Linked DNA regions of Methylorubrum extorquens. The protein of the gene in region 3 interacts with the protein of the main gene of each other region in a pairwise test. Links are inferred from orthologs where the notes say so. Each region holds a gene or a part of one and is shown on either strand. Other genes may lie near its edges.

The links.
Region 1: the proteins of secA (region 3) and secG interact in binary tests that used the Escherichia coli proteins (3 or more experiments, as listed by UniProt). The link is inferred for Methylorubrum extorquens from one-to-one orthologs.
Region 2: the proteins of secA (region 3) and ybgC interact in binary tests that used the Escherichia coli proteins (3 or more experiments, as listed by UniProt). The link is inferred for Methylorubrum extorquens from one-to-one orthologs.
Region 4: the proteins of secA (region 3) and secB interact in binary tests that used the Escherichia coli proteins (3 or more experiments, as listed by UniProt). The link is inferred for Methylorubrum extorquens from one-to-one orthologs.

The regions. Positions count from the first base shown.
Region 1 is NZ_JALJXF010000001.1:1,093,155-1,097,928, forward strand. Bases 1,083-4,012 are described here. They hold secG (preprotein translocase subunit SecG), read left to right. Parts: upstream 1,083-2,280; coding sequence 2,281-2,745; downstream 2,746-4,012. Other genes in these bases: J2W78_RS05440 (Tsi3 family protein), read left to right, coding at 1,083-1,192; J2W78_RS05445 (cysteine hydrolase family protein), read right to left, coding at 1,213-1,686; J2W78_RS05450 (hypothetical protein), read right to left, coding at 1,707-1,988; J2W78_RS05460 (CTP synthase), read left to right, coding at 2,938-4,012. In the rest of the region: tpiA (triose-phosphate isomerase), read left to right, coding at 1-683; more of J2W78_RS05440, read left to right, coding at 680-1,082; more of J2W78_RS05460, read left to right, coding at 4,013-4,566; J2W78_RS05465 (DUF350 domain-containing protein), read left to right, coding at 4,718-4,774. UniProt on the Escherichia coli protein: Subunit of the protein translocation channel SecYEG. Overexpression of some hybrid proteins has been thought to jam the protein secretion apparatus resulting in cell death; while this may be true it also results in FtsH-mediated degradation of SecY.
Region 2 is NZ_JALJXF010000001.1:920,263-924,898, forward strand. The notes cover bases 857-3,648. They hold ybgC (tol-pal system-associated acyl-CoA thioesterase), read left to right. Parts: upstream 857-1,937; coding sequence 1,938-2,360; downstream 2,361-3,648. Other genes in these bases: J2W78_RS04420 (DUF4142 domain-containing protein), read left to right, coding at 1,072-1,788; tolQ (protein TolQ), read left to right, coding at 2,551-3,267; J2W78_RS04435 (ExbD/TolR family protein), read left to right, coding at 3,299-3,648. In the rest of the region: more of J2W78_RS04435, read left to right, coding at 3,649-3,748; cell envelope integrity protein TolA, read left to right, coding at 3,763-4,636.
Region 3 is NZ_JALJXF010000001.1:4,539,301-4,544,645, reverse strand. What follows is about bases 815-4,315. They hold secA (preprotein translocase subunit SecA), read left to right. Parts: upstream 815-1,202; coding sequence 1,203-4,115; downstream 4,116-4,315. Other genes in these bases: J2W78_RS21215 (GNAT family N-acetyltransferase), read left to right, coding at 4,123-4,315. Outside these bases: J2W78_RS21225 (peptidylprolyl isomerase), read right to left, coding at 1-737; more of J2W78_RS21215, read left to right, coding at 4,316-4,533; ampC (class C beta-lactamase), read right to left, coding at 4,538-5,345. UniProt on the Escherichia coli protein: Required for protein export, interacts with the SecYEG preprotein conducting channel.
Region 4 is NZ_JALJXF010000001.1:4,279,998-4,284,781, reverse strand. What follows is about bases 558-3,497. They hold secB (protein-export chaperone SecB), read left to right. Parts: upstream 558-1,744; coding sequence 1,745-2,251; downstream 2,252-3,497. Other genes in these bases: J2W78_RS20005 (MFS transporter), read left to right, coding at 3,177-3,497; J2W78_RS20010 (hypothetical protein), read left to right, coding at 2,443-3,045; J2W78_RS20020 (Tim44/TimA family putative adaptor protein), read right to left, coding at 558-1,260. Also shown: mltA (murein transglycosylase A), read right to left, coding at 1-528; more of J2W78_RS20020, read right to left, coding at 541-557; more of J2W78_RS20005, read left to right, coding at 3,498-4,430. UniProt on the Escherichia coli protein: One of the proteins required for the normal export of some preproteins out of the cell cytoplasm. It is a molecular chaperone that binds to a subset of precursor proteins, maintaining them in a translocation-competent state.

The DNA.
Region 1 (4,774 bases), 3.4 Mb from region 3 along the record:
CGATCCGTGACGGGCTTTCGCCGGCGCTCGCAGACAAGATCGACGTGCTGATCTGCCCGCCCGCGACGCTGATCTCCTCCTGCTTGGCGGCGGTCTACGGCTCCGCGGTCGCCATCGGCGGCCAGAACCTGCATGCCCGCCCGAGCGGCGCCTTCACAGGCTCGATCTCGGCGGAGATGTTCGCCGATCTCGGCGCCACCTACGTCATCGTCGGCCATTCCGAGCGGCGCGCCTACCATTACGAGACCGATGACGGCGTCCACGCCAAGGCGCTCGGCGCCCGCCGCGCGGGCCTGCGCGGCATCATCTGCGTCGGTGAGACCATGGAGGAGCGCCAGCAGGGCCGGGCGCTCGACATCGTGCGCGCGCAGCTCGCCATCGGCCTGCCGAAGGGCGCGACCGGCGCCGACACGGTGATCGCCTACGAGCCGGTCTGGGCGATCGGCTCGGGCCGCACGCCGACCGCCAAGGAGATCGCCGAGGTCCACGCGTCGCTGCGCGAGATGCTCGACAAGCTCGTCGGCGAGGAGGCGCACAAGATCCGCATCCTCTACGGCGGCTCGGTGAAGCCCTCGAACGCCCGCGAACTGATGGCGGTGGAGAACGTCGACGGCGCGCTGGTCGGCGGCGCCAGCCTCGTAGCGGAGGACTTTTTGGGAATCTGCCGAGCCTACGAGGGGTGAGCGTTCCCCAGCCGCGCAGCGCCGCGGGGCGCATCGGGCCGAGACTGTTCGGCGCCCGGCCGCTTCTGTCGGCCGCCGGAACGATCCTCGTTTTCCTCACAACCACGGCATCGCAGGGTGCGGCGATCACGGCCCCGGGCGGCTGTCGGCCGACCCTCGATATCCCCAAGGGTTTTTCGGCCCAGGCACGCGGCGACGAGATCGTCCTGCAACCGATCGGGCAGCAGGGCCGGCGCAGCGTGTTCGAGATCAGGCTGATGCCCGGACAAGGCAGTGACGCGGCTCCCATGCCGAAGCGCCGGCCGCTCGGTGCGACGATCGCCCGCTACCGGGTCACGCGCGAGGCCGGAGGATCCGGCGGCGAGGAGACGACGCTCGTCGCCGAGGTCGAGCGTTCGGGCGGTGTCGTGCGCCTCGAAGCGACGGTGCAGCGAGACGACGGGGCCGAGCCGGATTTCGAACCGGCATGGTCGGCGCTGGCGACCGCGCGCTGCACCGCGACCCGCTGAGCCCGTGATTTGCCCGTAGGCTACATCGCCTCGGGACCGATCAGAACGCTTCCGAAATGATGCCGCCAGAGCTCGGCTCCGAGTGAGCCGGAGCGGTCGAGGGACGATCCGACGCTGAGCCACGGCAGCAGGGTCGGGCGCAACCCGGCATCGAACAGCATGAAGCCGGCGGCGAGACAGCAGGTCTCCGACTGCACGCCGCAGACGAGGACGCGCTCGATGTCGAGCGCCCTGAAATGATCGATCAGCGCGAGCGGCGGCAGGTAGCCGCGCTTGACGAAAACCCGGTCGGCCGGGACCAGCGGCTCTTCGTCCGCCGGCGGCGCCCAGCCGAGTTGCGCCCTGAACGGCGTCACCGCCTCGTCGTGCCGCTCGACGGTGGCGACCGTGTGCAGCGTCCGGCTTAGCGCGGCGATGCCCGCGACGATCGTGCCTGGCACGCGAAAGCTCGCCTGGTCATCGACGACGAGGAGGGCCTGCCGGTCCCGTCGCATGGAACGCGCCGGGCTCGCGGTCAGTCCGCCCGGGCCGGCGCCTTCGCCACCGCCTCCTTGGTGCGTTCGATCATCGAGAGCACCGCGACGTAGAAGGCCTGCTGCAGCGGGCTCATCGCGTCCGGCCGGATCCGGTCGGAGAGGGCTGCCTGCAGCGCATCCATCGCCTGCGCCCGCCCCGCCGGATCGGGCCGCTCCAGGGCGATCCGCAGGAGGTCGGACTGCACGGCCTCCATCTCCTCGCGGTCGGCGCGGTCAATGAAGGCGGCGAACCGCCCGGCTTCGTGCTGAAAATCGCTCATTCCGACTCCTCGCACGGGCCGTGGCCCTATGACCATGCTCCTGCGGCGTTTTTCCAGAACGCTGTCTTTATATCGAGGCGAGCGGCGGCTCCGGATGCCGCGACACATCCTTCGTGTGGGCCTCGTGCAAATCGTTTGTCCCGCCCGCTTGCATGAAGGCCGGTTGGCGCGGGTGGGCAAACGGTGTAGGAGCCCCCACTTCGTGCAGCGGATACGCGGGCGCGCTGCTTTTGCGCGCGACCTTTAGTCCGGCACACCGACAGCGTCCGCGCGAGCGGGCACCGGAATCGCTATGCAGACCGTCCTCATCGTCGTCCACCTCATCATCGTCCTGGCGCTCATCGCCGTGGTGCTGCTGCAGCGCTCGGAGGGCGGGCTCGGGCTCGGCGGCGGCGGGGGCGGCGGCGTCTCAGGCTTCATGACCGGCCGCGGTCAGGCGAACGCGCTCACGCGGGCGACCGCGATCCTGGCGGCACTCTTCTTCACCACCAGCATCGCGCTGGCGATCATGGCCCACCGCACCGCTGCGCCGCGCTCGATCCTCGACGAGGCCGGGACGCCGCAGGGCCAGACGCAGACCCAGAAGCCGGTGAACGCGGACAACCTGCTCGACACGCTTCGCAGCGGCGCTCCGGCTCAGCCCGGCCAGCCGGCCTCGGTGCCGACCGACGCGCCCGCCACGCCGGCGACGCCGGCTCCCGCCCCGAGCACGCCGCCGGCCGCACCGACGACGCCGGATGCGCCGCAATCGCGCTGAGCCCGCTGCGGCCGAGCCGCACCATCTGCGGATAAGACCCTTGCGGCCGGCGCATCGGCCGCGGGGATGTGAGAGACGAATTCCTCAACGGCATGAGGGGCCTCGCCCCGTGCCGCCTCCCGCGTGGCCGGCGGGGTGCGGCAACCGTTGCGGTTTGGCGAATCGCTTGAGCCCCTTTATGGACCGGAGCCCATGACGCGGTACGTTTTCATCACCGGCGGCGTGGTTTCCTCCCTGGGTAAGGGCCTCGCCTCCGCCGCCCTGGCAGCTTTGCTCCAAGCCCGCGGCTACCGCGTGCGCCTGCGCAAGCTCGACCCCTATCTCAACGTCGATCCGGGCACGATGAGCCCGACGCAGCACGGCGAGGTGTTCGTCACCGACGACGGCGCCGAGACCGACCTCGATCTGGGCCATTACGAGCGCTTCACTGGCCTGCCGGCTTCACGCGCCGACAACGTGACCACGGGGCGGATCTACCTCGACATCATCACCAAGGAGCGGCGCGGCGACTATCTCGGCGCCACGATCCAGGTGATCCCGCACGTCACCAACGCCATCAAGACGTTCGTGCTCGACGGCAACGACGATTACGACTTCGTGCTGGTCGAGATCGGCGGCACGGTCGGCGACATCGAGGGCCTGCCCTTCTTCGAGGCCATCCGCCAGATCGGCCAGGAACGCCCGCGCGGCAGCGTCTGCTACCTGCATCTAACGCTGCTGCCCTACATCCCGTCCGCCGGTGAATTGAAGACCAAGCCGACGCAGCACTCCGTGAAGGAGTTGCGCTCCATCGGCATCCAGCCCGACATCCTGCTCTGCCGCTGCGACCGGCCGATCCCGCAAGACGAGCGGCGCAAGCTCGGCCTGTTCTGCAACGTGCGGGAGAGCGCAGTCATCGAGGCGCGCGACGTCGATACGATCTACGCCGTGCCACTTTCCTACCGCGAGGCGGGCCTCGACCGGGAGATCCTGGCGCATTTCCAGATGGAGCCCGAGACTGAGCCGAAGCTCGACCTCTGGCAGGACATCCTCGAGCGGGTGCGCAACCCCGAGGGCGAGGTCACCATCGCCATCGTCGGCAAGTACACGGGGCTCAAGGACGCCTACAAATCGCTCACCGAGGCGCTGACGCATGGCGGCATCGCCAACAACGTCCGCGTCAACCTCGAATGGATCGAGGCGGAGGTGTTCGAGCGCGAGGACCCGGCGCCGTTCCTCGAAGGCTTGCACGGCATCCTCGTGCCCGGCGGTTTCGGCCAGCGCGGCGCGGAGGGCAAGATCCGCGCGGCCCGCTACGCCCGCGAGCGCAACATCCCCTATTTCGGCATCTGCTTCGGGATGCAGATGGCGGTGATCGAAGCGGCGCGCTCGCTCGCCGGGATCGAGGGGGCCAACTCCACCGAGTTCGGCACGACCGAGGAACCGGTGGTCGGCCTTCTCACCGAGTGGATGCGCGGCAACGAGCTGGAACGCCGTGCGGCCGAGAGCGATCTCGGCGGCACCATGCGGCTCGGCGCCTACAAGGCGACGCTCGGTGCGGACACCAAGATCGCGCAGATGTACGGCGGCACCGAGATCTCGGAGCGCCACCGGCACCGCTACGAGGTCAACATGGCCTATCGCGCGTGTCTAGAGGCCAAGGGTCTGCGCTTCTCCGGCACCTCGCCGGACGGACTGCTGCCCGAGACAGTTGAACACGAGGGCCACCCGTGGTTCATCGGCGTGCAATTCCATCCGGAGTTGAAGTCGCGCCCCTTCGAGCCGCACCCGTTGTTCAAAGGGTTCATCGCCGCCGCGATCGAGCAGAGCCGGCTGGTGTGACAGGAAGCGGTGCGATCCTCGAAGAGCGATTGCATCGCTGTCCAGGCGCCAAGAGCGCCCGCGGAGCGGCCTCGGCTCAGCCGAGGCGTCGAGCGAAGCGTGAGCCAAGGCCGCGGATGCGGCCGCCGGCGCTTGAGGCTGGAGGGAGCCATTGACGACGATCTCGGGCTTGCCGGCCTTCCTTGCCTACTTCGCCGTCTCCCTCGGG
Region 2 (4,636 bases), 3.6 Mb from region 3 along the record:
CTTGCGGATCGTCGCGCTAGCCGACATCCATGTCTGCGAGCCCTGGATGCCGACTGCGCGCATCGCTGGCATCGTCGCAGCGGCTAATGCCCTTCGAGGCGACGTAATCGTGCTGCTCGGCGACTACGTCTCCGGCATGCGAGTCGTCACGCGTTACGTGGACGCTGCCGAATGGGCGCCGGTGCTCGGACAACTCGCCGCGCCGCTGGGCACCTACGCCATCCTCGGCAACCACGATTGGTGGGAGGACAAGACGGCCCAGGCCCGTGGCGCCGGCCCGACGATCGCGGGCGAGGCGCTCCGGCGCGCCGGTATCCCCGTTCTGGAGAACGATGCGCGGCCGCTCTCGGTCAGGGGTCATACGGTGTGGCTCGCCGGGCTCGGCGACCAGCTCGCGCTACTGCCGGGTCGGAAGCGCCACAGTCACCCCCGCATCGGCCTCGACGACTTGGCCGGAACGCTGGCGAAGGTCCTCGACAGCGCGCCCGCGATCCTGCTGGCGCACGAGCCCGACATCTTTCCGCAGGTCCCGCCGCGGATCACGCTCACGCTCTCCGGTCATACCCATGGCGGACAGGTGCGCTTATTCGGGCGCTCTCCGGTCGTCCCCTCTCTCTACGCCAACCGCTTCGCCTAAGGCCATGTCCGCGAGCAGGCGGATCTCATCATTTCCGGTGGGCTCGGCACGAGCATCGCGCCGGTGCGTCTCGGCGTACCGCCGGAGATCGTCGTCGTCGAACTCGGGGCCGATGGTCCAGGGAACTGAGACATGCGTCGACCACATAGCAACCGCGACATAATCGACGAAAAAGTGAGCATATTTTAACTATTCAAGGCTGCATCGGCGATAATCCCCGCGATGCAAATGCGAAACAACCATCTGTCATACAACGATTTATTTTGAACCTGCAGATTCTTCCAGCGGCAATCCGGCGCATCTGCGGCCATCGAAGGCAGCGTCGGCGGCATGCGGAACAGGCGTGCACCGCACAAGTTGAGGGCCCGACCCCGCTCTTCGGGAGCGCCGGCCCAACGAACGATTTCAGCACGACCTTCAAGGAACTCTCCGCCATGAAGACGACCGTCCTGGCCGCCCTCGGCCTGTCCGTCGCTACCCTCGCCACGCCCGCCCTGGCTCAGGACGCCCTGCCGCTGCGCATCGGCAGCGACGCGCCGATCGGGCGCGCCGCAACTGACACCCGCGATTTCCGCGCCGAGGCTTTGCGCTCGGATGCTACCAGCATCGAAGCGAGCCGGATCGCCCTGGAGCGTTCCCGCAACCCGAGGGTCCGCAACTATGCCAACCGGATCCTCGTCGAGCGTGAGGCCACCACCCGGGCGCTGCTGCCCGAGGGCACCTCGCTGACCGCCAGCGGTCGCGTCGTATCCGACCAGCAGGGTATCCCGACCCGCCTCGACAACCCGCTTGGCGTGGTGCTGGCCCCTGTGACGCTGGCCGCCAACATCGGCACCGGCATCGTCGGTGGCGTGCTCGGCGGCGTTGGCCTCGTGGACAACAGCCCGGGCGAGCCCGGCCGTCGCGTCGCCCTCGGCCCGAACGGCCAGCAGCGCCTCGAGCGCCTTCGCTCGGCCCGCTCGGCCCGCGAGTTCGACCAAGCCTATGTCGCCGGTCAGGCTCGTTCGGATGCGCGCACGCTGGCCCTCTACAGCAGCTATGCCCGCAACGGCGACAGCGCCGACGGCCGCACCTTCGCGAACCAGGCTCTGCCCTACATCGCCGACGAGCACGCCCACTCGGCGAGCCTCGCCAACCGCATCGGCGGCTGATCCAAGCAGACCCATCCCATCTGGCAGGGCTGTTCCCGAAAGGGGGCGGCCCTCGCCTCATGACGCCGATCGACGACAGGCCGCGCGCTCGTCTCGCCATGCGCGGCCTGAACCTCTAGACACCGGTTCTTCCTCGCAACCGGATTTCCATGACGACAGCGGCACCTGAGAATGCGCACCGGCTCCCGGTGCGGATCTATTACGAGGACACCGATTTCTCGGGCTTCGTCTATCACGCGAGCTACCTGCGCTTCATGGAGCGGGGCCGCACCGAACTCCTGCGCACTCTCGCGGGCGACCAATCCGAGATGCACGCGGAAGGCACAGGCCTCGTCTTCGTCGTGCGGAAGATGACCCTCGACTTCCTCAAGCCCGCCCGCATGGACGATTGGATCGACGTGCTGACTTGGTCGAGCGAGCTGCGCGGCGCCTCGATGCATCTCGCTCAGGAAGTGCGCCGCGGCGGGGAAACGCTGGTACGCGCCGAGGTCGTGGTCGCCTGCGTCAGAAACGGCCGGGCGATCCGCCTGCCGGACGGGTTGCGCCGGGCGCTCACCCCACCCAACACCTGAACGAAACCGATCCTTAACCTTGAGAGGTGCTTAACGATCCCTCGCAGGGAAAGCCTCATCGCCACGAAAGTGCCCGGAGGCGACCCTTACTTTCGACAGATTCACGAGTGATCTCAAGCCTCATCGCTCAAAGGATCAGTCGGCAGTCCGGTGCGCCTCGGCGCGGCCCTGACGACGCGAGGATCGTTCGATGACCCCAGCCGATGCCATGCAGGCCGCGCCCGTCGCAGACATGAGCCTGTTCGGCTTGTTCTGGCAGGCGCACTTCGTCGTCAAGCTCGTGATGGTGGGCCTGCTCGGCGCCTCGATCTGGTGCTGGTCGATCATCGTCGACAAGACCCTGCTGTTCCGCCGGGTCGAGGCCGAGATGGACGCCTTCGAGGAGGCGTTCTGGTCCGGCCGCTCGCTGGAGGAACTCTACCGCTCCTTCAACGACCGCCAGCCCACCGGCCTCGGCGCGCTGTTCGTCGCCGCCATGCGGGAGTGGAAGCGCTCCTTCGAGGGCTCGGGCCGGCAGATCCACTCGCTGTCGCAGCGCATCGACAAGGTGCTCGACGTGACGATCCAGCGCGAGGTCGAGCGGCTCGATTCGCGCCTCCTGTTTCTCGCCTCGATCGGCTCGGCCGGCCCCTATATCGGCCTGTTCGGCACGGTCTGGGGCATCATGACCGCCTTCACCTCGATCGCGGCCTCGAAGAACACCTCGCTCGCCGTCGTGGCGCCCGGCATCGCCGAGGCTCTATTCGCCACCGCCATCGGCCTGTTCGCGGCGATCCCGGCGGTGCTCGCCTACAACAAGCTTCAGGCCACCGTGTCGAAGTCGCAGTCGCGGTTGGAGGGCTTCGCCGACGAGTTCTCGGCGATCCTGTCGCGGCAGATCGACGAGCGCCTTTCGGTCGCCGCCTGATCCGGCCGTTACAGCAGCGGGAGCCAATCCAATGGGCATGACGCACGGCGCGGCACAGGGCGGCGGCAAGCGCCGCCGCCGCGGACGGCGCGGACACGGCGCCATCAACGAAATCAACATGACGCCGTTCATCGACGTCGTGCTGGTGCTGCTGATCGTCTTCATGGTCGCGGCACCGATGATGACCGTCGGCGTGCCCCTCGACCTGCCACAATCGAAGGCGAGCCCGCTCAACTCCGACGTCAAGCCGATCACGCTCTCGATCCGCCGCACGGGCGAGGTCTATCTCGGTGAGGTCGAGCTGAAGGACGACGACATCGTGCCCCAGCTCATGCAGACTTCGAAGACCGGCACCGAGGAGCGGGTGTTCGTGCGCGGCGACAAGCGCGTCGATTACGGGCGCGTGGCCCAGGTGATGGCGATCGTGACCGGCGGCGGCTTCAAGAAGGTCGCCCTCGTCACCGAGCCGGAATCGAATTAGCGGAGCAAGGCACCGTGGCTCTGCGCTGGCCCAATTCACTCACCGAGCCTTTCCGAAATCGCGAACCCGGCGTCTGGATCTCGGCCGCGGCCCATGCTGCCGTGCTGGGCGCCGCCCTGTTCGCCGTCGCCGCACCGGCCATGCCGGACGCGCAGGAAGGCGTGCCGGTCGAGGTGCTGACCGAGCAGCAATTTTCCGAGCTGACTCGCGGCGAGCGCAACGCGGAGAAGCCCGAGAACACCCCGAACCGCGCCGATCGCGTGGCGGAGAAGCACGAGCAGCGCGAGCCCGAGAACGCCAAGACCGACGCACCCGCAGCCCCCACCCGAACCGCCGATACCCGCCTCGCCGCCGTCGACGCGATGCCGCTGCGCGCCGACTCCGCCGACCCGGTGAAGGAGGAGGCGGAAGCCGCAGCGGCCAAGGCGGAGGCCGCGAAGGCCGAAGCCGAGAAGGCGGCTGCGGCCAAGGCCGCCGAGGCGAAGGCCAAGGCCGAGGTCAAAGCGAAAGCGGATGCCGCTGCCAAGGCCGAGGCGGCAAAGGCCGAGGCTGTCAAAGCGGCCGAAGCGAAAGCCGTCGCAAAGGCGGAGGCCGAAAAGCGCGACGAGTTGCAGAAACTGGTCGAGCGCGAGCAGGCCGAGGCGGAAGCCGCCGCCAAGGCGGCCGAGGCGAAGGCCAAGGCGCGCGCCGAGGCGAAGGCGAAGGCCGACGCCAAGGCCAAAGCTGAAGCGAAGGCCGAGGCGGAAGCCGAAGCCAAGGCTGAAGCGAAGGCCAAGGCCGAAGCGGCGGCAAAGGCGGAAGCCGAGGCCGAGCACCGCAAGCAGGTCGCCGAAGCCAAAGCCAAGGCGGATGCCGAGGCGAAGGCAAAAGCCGAAGCCGCCGCGAAAG
Region 3 (5,345 bases):
ACATGCCAGCCGAACTGGGTCTTCACCGGATCGGAGATCTGGCCCGGCGTCATCTTGAAAGCGGCGTCGGCAAACGGCTTCACCATCCGCTCCTGGGTGAACCAGCCGAGATCGCCGCCCTCGGTCTTGGAGCCGGGGTCCTTCGAGACCTCGCCCGCGATCTTGGCGAAATCCTCGCCGCCCTTGATGCGCGCGGCGATCTTCTTCGCCTCGTCCTCGCTCTCGACGAGGATGTGGCGGGCCCGCACCTCCTCCTCGGGCTTCATCGACTTCACGGTCTGTTCGTAGAGCGCCTTGGCGGCCTCGGGCGTCACCGCCTTCTTGGCCTCGCGCTCGAGGTAGTCGTCGAGCAGGAGCTTGTCGCGGAAGTAGGCGAGCTTGCGCTTGAACTCCGGCGATTCGCCGACCTTGGCGGCTTCGGCCGCCTGCGCGCCGACCTTGAGATCGACCATGTAATCGACGAGCAGGTTCTGCTTGGCCCCCTCATCGACGCCCGGCAGCGACAGCGCCGGATCCTCGCCCGCGATCGCGAGGTCGGCCGCCGTGACCGGCTGGCCGTTGACCCGCGCCACCACCGTCTCCGGCGGGACCGCCGCCGAGACGGGAGCGGGCGCGCTGGGCGTCTTCTGGCCCGCAGGCGCTGGCTGGGCCGCCGGCGCTTGCGCGAGGGCGGCGCCCGGCAGGGTGAGCATCAGCGCGAGGGCGCTCGCGCGCCGGAGGGAGAACGGAATCGGCATCGGAAGCGTCGTTCCTTGGGCGTCGTCCCCGCCGGGCCGGTCTGTACGCCGTCCGGCTTCGTCCCGCGGGGCTCGTCGGGAATGCGGCAGGTGCCGCGAAGCGCGACACAGGTGGAACCTCTTCCGGGCAAAGGCAAGCGTGGCCGTGATCGTCGCGAGGTCTCGTGACCGCGGGTCGATGAGGCTGTCGCACGAAGAGCGATGGCACCGCCTGTCGGGGGCGAAAAGTACCGCGCGGAGCGGGCTTTTCAGAAATTTGGATCCTGAGCGGAGCGAGAGCTTGAGCCCGCGGCGGCGGGCGCCGACGATGAAGGCCGGCCAAAAAGCCGGACCGGGCGACCTCTTGACTGTCCGGTCCGGCACTACCGGATGCGCCTGCGGATATTTACCTCTATAAGCCCGCCCAACGCAGGCCGGCGGCGCGAAAAATGCCGCTCGCGACGACCTCACGACCGCAGGTTCACGATGCTCGGTGCCCTCGCCAAGAAGATTTTCGGCTCGTCCAACGACCGCCGCGTCAAGGGTTTTCGCCCACGCGTCGCGGCCATCAACGCGCTCGAACCGGAAATCAGCGTTCTCTCCGACGAGCAGCTGCGCGCCCGCACGCAGGAGTTCCGTGACCAGCTCGCCGCCGGCACCCGCCTCGACGACCTCTTGGTGCCCGCCTTCGCCACCGTGCGCGAGGCGGCCAAGCGCGTGCTCGGCCAGCGCCACTTCGACGTGCAGATGATCGGCGGCATGGTGCTGCACGAGTCCGGCATCTCGGAGATGAAGACCGGCGAGGGCAAGACCCTGGTGGCGACGCTGCCGGTCTACCTCAACGCGCTCGAGGGCAAGGGCGTCCACGTCATCACCGTCAACGACTACCTCGCCTCGCGCGACGCGGAGTGGATGGGCCGGGTCTACCGCTTCCTCGGGCTCACCGTCGGCACCATCGTGCACGGGCTCGACGACGGGCAGCGCAAGGAAGCGTATACCTGCGACATCACCTACGGCACCAACAACGAGTTCGGCTTCGACTATCTTCGCGACAACATGAAGTACGAGCTCTCGCAGATGACGCAGCGGGGGCACCACTTCGCCATCGTCGACGAGGTCGATTCGATCCTCATCGACGAGGCGCGCACGCCGCTCATCATCTCCGGCCCGGTGGACGACCGCTCGGAACTCTACGTCGCCGTTGATACGGTGATGCCGCGCCTGACGCCTGAGCATTACGACCTCGACGAGAAGCAGCGGCAGGTCTCGCTCACCGAGGCCGGCAACGAGTTCATCGAGGAGGAGCTGCGCGCCGAGGGCATCCTCAAGGAGGGCGACCTCTACGACGCGCACAACGTCACCATCGTCCACCACGTGAACCAGGCGTTGCGCGCCCACACCCTGTTCACCCTGGACAAGGACTACATCGTCAAGAACGACGAGGTCGTCATCATCGACGAGTTCACCGGCCGCATGATGCAGGGCCGGCGCTACTCGGAAGGCCTGCACCAGGCGCTGGAAGCCAAGGAGCGGGTGACGATCCAGCCCGAGAACCAGACGCTCGCCTCGATCACCTTTCAGAACTACTTCCGCCTCTACAAGAAGCTCGCCGGCATGACCGGCACCGCCTCGACCGAGGCCGACGAGTTCGCCGAGATCTACAAGCTCGACGTGGTCGACATCCCGACCAACAAGGAGGTCGAGCGCGTCGACGAGGACGACGAGGTCTACCGCACCGTCGAGGAGAAGTACGAGGCGATCATCAAGGAGATCGACAAGGCGCATGCCCGCCACCAGCCGATCCTGGTCGGCACCGGCTCGATCGAGAAATCGGAGCTGATCGGCGAACTGCTGAAGAAGGCCGGCTACACCCTGCTCGACTATTCCGACCCGAACGCTCTGACCGACGTCTACAAGGCCGCCCGCGAGAACCGGGTGACCAAGCGCTTCGCCGTGCTCAACGCCCGCTTCCACGAGCAGGAAGCCTACATCGTGGCCGAGGCCGGCGTGCCGGGCGCGATCACCATCGCCACCAACATGGCCGGTCGCGGCACCGACATCAAACTCGGCGGCAACCTCGAGATGCGCATCGAGAAGGAGCTCGGCGGCATGGCGGAGGGGCCTGAGCGCGACGCGGCGATCGCAGCGCTGAAGGCCGAGATCGCCGAGAACCGCACCAAGGTGCTGGCGTCGGGCGAGAAGGCTGACCCGGAAGCGGGCCGGAAGAAGGATCTGCCGGGCGGGCTCTACATCATCGGCACCGAGCGCCACGAATCCCGGCGCATCGACAACCAGCTGCGCGGCCGCTCCGGCCGCCAGGGCGATCCGGGCCGCTCGAAATTCTACCTGTCCCTCAAGGACGACCTGATGCGGATCTTCGGCTCCGACCGCATGGACGGGATGCTGCAGCGGCTCGGCCTGGAGCAGGGCGAGGCGATCATCCACCCCTGGATCAACAAGGCGATCGAGAAGGCGCAGCAGAAGGTCGAAGCGCGCAACTTCGACATGCGCAAGAACGTGCTCAAGTACGACAACGTGATGAACGACCAGCGCAAGGTCGTGTTCGAGCAGCGCCGCGACCTGATGGGCCAGGACAGCGTGCGCGAGACCGTGGACGAGATGCGCCACGGCGTGATCGACGACTTCGTCGCCGTGCACATCCCCGAGAACGCCTATGCCGAGCAGTGGGACGCGGAGGGGCTGAAGCACCGCGCCCTCGACGTGCTCGGCCTCGACCTGCCGGTGGAGGAGTGGGTCCGGGAAGAGGGCATCGCCGACGAGGAGATCCGCGAGCGCCTGCGCAAGGCTTCCGACGAATCCTACGCCGCCCGCGTCGAGCGCAACGGCGTGGAGGTGATGACCTATGTCGAGAAGCAGGTGGTGCTGCAGGTGCTCGACCACCTCTGGCGCGAGCACCTCGTCACCCTCGACCACCTGCGGCAGGTGATCGGCTGGCGCGGCTTCGCTCAGCGCGACCCGCTCAACGAGTACAAGTCCGAGGCGTTCGAGCTGTTCAACGGCCTCGTCACGGCCCTGCGCGAGCAGGTGACCGCCCAGCTCTCGCATGTCGAGATCATGCAGCAGCAGCCGGAGGGCTTCACCGACGGCGGGTTCGAGAGCGCTGGCTTCAGCGAACCGCAATTGCCGCCGATGTTCCCCGAGCACCGCGACCCGGTGACCGGCGAGAACGAGTTCGCCTTCGCCGGCTCGGGCAGCGACGGCGGGGCGGGCGGCGCCTACGGCTTTGCCGCACGCGAACTCTCGACGGACGCCGCCGTGCTGGAGCGCAAGCCCGACGACGCCTCCACCTGGGGCCGGGTCGGCCGCAACGAACCCTGCCCCTGCGGCTCGGGCAAGAAGTACAAGCACTGCCACGGCCGCTTCGCTACCGAGGCGTGAGCCTGCGGTGAGCGGCGCGCTCGTCTACGGGCTGGAGCCGGATCTCGACGCGGAGACCTTTTGGGGTGTCCTCGTCGAATCCGGGCTCGAGCCCTGGCGACCGGACGAAGATCTCGAACGACTCCGGCGGATTCTGAAGGGTTCCGACCTGATCGTCACCGCCCGGCTCGGCGGGCGCCTCGTCGGCGTGGCGCGCACGCTGACCGATTTCGCCTTCTGCGCCTATCTCGCCACCCTCGCGGTTGCCCGCGACTGCCAGGGCCTCGGCATCGGCCGCCGGCTGATTGCGGAAACGCGGGCGGCGGCCGGCCCCGAGGTCTCGCTGCTGCTCACGGCCGCGCCGGGGATCGAGGGCTATTACGAGGCCCTCGGCATGCCGCGCGTGCCGCACGCCTTCCGCACCGACCGGGAGCGGTGACGGGTCAGGGCGCCTCGGCCGCCAACGCCTCCAGTACCGCGTGGGCTGCTGCGATGCGCGCTCGTATGGGAAACGCGCGGTTGGCTAGCATGACGAGGCCGATGCGTTTGGCCGGTACGAAGGCGACGTAGGCGCCAAAACCGTTGGTCGAGCCGGTCTTGTTGAACAGCGTCGCCCCCGTCGGCACCTGTGGCGGATCGAGCGGCGCGGCAGGTTGCGCCTCGAACCGCACCGGATCGGCGTTGCCGGCCTGAAGGCGCTCCAGCGGGATCGGAAAGGGCAACTGCTCCCAGCCGAGCCCCTGCACCATCGCATCGGTCCGGACATAGCCGACATGGGTGCCTTGAACCGCCTGCCGCATCGGCGGGTCGAGGCGGCCGGGATCGATGTTGGCCTCGACGAAGCGGATCATGTCGGCGGCGCTGGATTTGACGCCGTAGGCCTCCCCGTCGAGGACGCCCGGATTGACCCGGATCGGCGTGCCGTCCCGGCCGTAACCCCAGGCGTAGTGCTCGCTCTTGGCGGCGGGCACGCGGATGAAGCTGTGCGTCAGGCCGAGCCCCGGAAACAGCCGGGTTTCCACCAGGCCGGCGAAGTCGCCACCCATGGAAGCGGCGGCGGCGGCTCCGAACAGGCCGAGACTGGGATTGGAATAGAGCCTCTGCGTTCCGGGCGGCGCGGAGGGTTGCCACCGGCGAAAGTAGGCGATCATCGCCGCCTCGTCGGTGACGCTGTCGGGAAATTGCAGCGGCAGGCCGCCCGCGCTGTAGGTGCCGAGGTCGAGCAGGCTGATCCGGTCGAGCGCGCTGCCC
Region 4 (4,784 bases), 260 kb from region 3 along the record:
GCGGTAGATCGGATCGAGCCCCGGCGCCGTCTCGCCGGGGGCGAGGCTGACGAGGTCGTCCGGCCGGGCCAGCACGGGGGCGGTGTAGCCGGGGCCGGGCTCGAGCGACCCGGTGAGTTCCGGCTCGAAATAACCGGTGAGGAAGCCGACCCGGCGCTCAGGCTCCGTTCCAGAGGCCGGGCGGACGATGCGGTAGGCGGAGAACCGCGCCTCGAAGAATGTTTTGGCTTCGTTCGGCTTCACCTCGGCTGCGGCGGCGCAGGCCGCCGCGAGGTCGGCGGGCGAGCCCGTCACGCCCCCGATCTGGGGCGGGTTGGGGCCGGGCCCGGCGCAGGTGCGGCGGAAGGCGTCGAGAGAGGCCGCCCCGTCATCCTCGCGCCAGCCGGGCAGGGCTGCGAGGGGGACCGGCTCCAGCACGGCGCCCGGCACGCGCGGAGGCCCATCCGCGCGTGAGGGTACGGCGGGAATGGAAACGGCCGCAGCGGCGAGGACCGCTGCGGCCGGAAGGGAAACGCGCAAACACGGCATGAGGCGAAACGATCAGCCGCCCGCGTCGGTGGCGACGAGTTGCCAGTTCGGGTCGCGCGAGCCGAGTGTGCGGGCGAAGGTCCACACGTCTGGCACTTCGACGCCGGTCTCGGCATTGCCATCGATCACCTTGCCGTCCGCATCGCGGGTGGCGGTGATGAGGTTTGAGAGGAAGCGCACGGTGATCTGGGCCGCACGGTTCTTCACCTCGACGGCGGCGATCTCCGCCTTGTCGATGGAGATGAAGGTGGTTTCCGCGGTCTCGTTGCGCTTCTCGCGCTCGGAGATCGCCCGCTCGAAGCCCTCGCAGACCTCCCGCGAGAGGAGCGTGCGCAAGGTCTTGCGGTCTCCCTTGGCGAAGGCGGTCACGATGGTTTCGTAGGCGCCCTTGGCCCCTTCGAGGAAGGCGCGGGGCTCGAAGGTCGGCTCGAGCTGCACCACCTGCTCGAGGCCGCGGGCGACCGCCGAGCCCGGCTCGGCGATGCCCCGCCAATCGCGGGTCGCGGTCTGCACGGCCGCCGCTCCTGCCGGGCTGCGGTCGGCGCCGGGCAGGCGGACCACGTTGTCGCCCTCGCTGCGGCCGGCCGGCGGCTCGGTGCGATTGCGCTCCACCGGCCGGAAGGGCGAGCGCTCGGTGCCGGTCTTCTGGCCCAGGACCGAGCGCAGCCGCCAGATCACGAAGACGGCCAGCGCCAGGAAAATCAGAGTGGTTGCGTCGAAGGAATCCTGCATCACCGATCCGAATCGTGACCGTCGCACACGTGAGTCCGGCGCCCGTAAGGCCGCCCGGACGGGAAAGGTCCGCCCCCTGATCCCGCCCGCCGCGCTCCGGGAGATGGTTCCGCGAGGTTCCCGACCGGAGCCGGAGAAGGGTTCGCGAGACCGGCTCTTAGCCGAGGGCGGCGCGGGGATCGACCCGGGAACGGAGACCTTGGTAGGCGCTTGGGTCTGAATGTCTCCGACTGTTCGAAGTCCGTGACCTTACCGTGATATGGGCGGACCTGCGAGGTATTCCAGGGAAACGAATCAGACGAGCCGCCGCGTCCCATTCACGCGCGCCGCTGAACCGGGGTTCGAAGCCCGGTCCGGGCCGAGGCGGTCGCATCGGTTCGGCTTGTTCGCCGCATACGGGCATGGTAGCCGCAGCCCGCGCCGAAGGGGCGCTCTTTGGCCGGGACACGTGCGCGCCGAAGACGACGCAAGAAGGAGAGACGCCATGGCCGATACCGCGGCACCGAACGGCAACGGCGCGCAGGGCCAGGATCTCGCGCCCGCGATCAACGCGCTGGCGCAATACGCCAAGGATCTCTCCTTCGAGAACCCGAACGCGCCGCGCTCCCTGCAGCCGCAGGAGGGCGGACCCCAGATCAACATCCAGGTCAACGTCAACGCCCAGCAGATCGCCGACGCCGACTTCGAAGTCGAGCTGACGCTCGAGGGCGATGCCAAGATCCAGAACGAGGTGCTGTTCGCCTTCGAGCTGAAGTACGCCGGCATCTTCCGCATGCGCAACATCCCGCAGGAGCAGATCCACCCGGCGGTGATGATCGAGTGCCCGCGCCTGCTGTTCCCGTTCGCGCGCCAGATCGTCGCCGAGGCCGTGCGCAACGGCGGCTTCCCGCCGCTCTACATCGACCCGATCGATTTCGTCGGCCTCTATCAGCAGAAGATGATGGAAGCGCAGGCCCAGGGCGGCCAGCCGGGCGCGCCGCTCGCCTCCTGAGGCGAGGCTTCGCGTAGACCTTCCTCTCGAATTCTCTGAGCAAAACCCCAGGGCTGACGGCCCTGGGGTTTTGTTTTGCATCATTTGTTTGATTTGCGGTGTCTTGTGGCTCTCTGGCCGCAGAGCTCGCGCAACAGCTGTGTTAGCGCGCCGGTCGCAGCCGATTTTGGCTGCCGACCCGAGCCTTCCCGATGTTCCGCCGTCCGACCTTTGCCGCGCTTCTCCTGGCGCTCGGCCTGTCCGCTTGCACCACCGTTGCGCCCAATACGCTCTCGCCGCAGGAGACGGCCAACCTGCGCTTTACCAGTCTTGAGGTTCGCGTCCCGCCCGAGGCCGCGATCCGTTGGAGCGCTGCCGAAGACGATTACCTGCGCGCCCGCGGCCTCTCGCAGACCGATCCGGCTCTCACCGCGACGCCGGCCGCCCGTGCCCATCTGCGCGATCTCGCCGCGAGCCGCCTCAAGCGCGCCCTGGAGCGCGTGACCGCGGCCCGGCCTGAGGGCTCCCGGCCGGTGCGGCTCGTCGCCACGATCAACCGGGTCGATATCCCCTCCGCCGCGCAGCGGGTGCTCATCGGCGGCCATCCGAGCGTGCAGGCCGACATCGCCGTGGTCGACGCGCGCTCGGGCGCGCTGCTGACGACGTACCGGGGCGCGATCGGCACCCGACCCGCCGGCCAGGGCGCGGTCGCTTTGGTGGATGCCGTCATGGTCTCGGCCGGGGCCGATGACCAGTTCGACCGGGCCGCCAACGATTACGCCGACGGCTTCCAGCGCTGGCTCGCGCCACGGTAGCCGGGCCTCATAGTCCGGGCCTGCGCATCCGGGTCGCGCCGCCGGGGCCGAGCCCGGCGGCGATGGCGAGCGTTGCCCTGAGGGCGGCGGTACGCTACGGCCGCCGCCCCCGGCCCGCCCCCAAGGACAGCATGGCGCCCACCACCCACCTTGCCCTGATCAACGTCTTCATCGGCGACATCCAGGGCGGGCTCGGGCCGTTCCTCGGCACGTGGCTTGCGCAGATGCGGCAGTGGAGCCCGTCGCAGGTCGGGCTCGTCACCACGCTGGTGGGGGTGGGCACGCTGTTGCTCAGCGGCCCCTTCGGCGCGCTGGTCGACCGGCTTGGGCGCCCGCGCCTGCTCATCGTGGTCTCCTGCGTCGCGATCCTCGCCGGCACGCTGCTGCTGATGCCGGCCCATTCCTTCGTGCCGGTGCTGGCAGCACAGTTTCTGGCTGCGGCCGGCGGCACGTTGCTGCTGCTCGCGGTCACGGCGCTGACGCTGGGCGTCGTCGGCAAGGAGGCGTTCCCGCGCCAGCAGGGGCGCAACCAGGCCTTCAACCATGTCGGCATCCTGATCGCGGCCGGGCTCATCACCCTCGGCACCGCCCATTTCGGGCCCGAGATCGCCTTCTGGGTCTTGGGGGCCATGGCCGCCGCCGCCATCGCCGCCGCGTGGGCGATGCCGGCCGGCACCTTCAGCCGGCGCCGGGCGGCCGGCTGGACGGAGGAGGACGAGACGGAGCCCGCCCGCTCCTCCTACCTCGACGTCTTCACCAACAAGCGGCTGCTCGTGCTCGCGGTGGCGCTCGCCCTGTTCCAACTCGGCAATGGCGGCATGCTGACCCTGCTGGGGCAGAAGCTCGTCCACACGGCGGACAACCCCACCGCCTGGACCGCCCGATACGTCATGGTGGCCCAGCTCGTGATGGTGCCGGTGGCGCTCGCCGCCGGCTCGCTTGCCGACCGGCGCGGCCGGCGCCAGCTCCTCATCGCCGCCTGCTTCGTCCTGCCAATCCGGGCGGCGCTCTCGGCCTTCATCGACGACCCTTACTGGCTCATCACCGCCGAGATCCTCGACGGCGTGGCCTCGGGCATCATCGGCGTGGCGGTGCCGGTGGTGGTGGCCGACCTCACCTGGGGTTCGGGCCGAACCCAGACGGCGCTCGGCACGGTCAACGCCGTGCAGGGCGCGGGCGGCGCGCTCTCGGCATGGTACGGCGGTCTCGCCCAGGGCTGGTTCGGCTGGAGCGGATCCTTCCTGGCGCTCGGCGCAGCGGGCCTCGGGGCGCTTGCCCTGGTCTGGTGGCTTGCCGCCACCACCGAGGACAGCCGCTCCCAGCGCCGCCGCACCCGGCGCGAGGAGCGCCGGTACGCCGCGCGCTCCGCGGAGAAGCCGGCCTGATCGGCCGGAACAGGCCGACTCCCCAGCGGTTCATGGTGCGTTTCGGCCTCTCCACGGAGCGCCCACCGCACGGCCGCGTCCGGAGAGCGAGCGGACGGCAACCGGGCGCTCGGCGAAGCCTTTTCCTTCGGCCGCGAGGCGTGCATGGCTCAAATTCCGACGGCCCGATCCCAGGGCGACGAGACCGGCCGGATGATCCATGCGCACGAGCCCCGCGCGGTGCCCTGGCTCAGCGTCGTATTCGGCTACGGGCCGATGCTGCCCTTCGTCGCCGGGGCGGTGCTGGTCTGAATCCTGCGCGGGCCGGTGGCCGAGGCGGTTTTCACCCTGACACTCCTGTGGGGGTGCGCGATC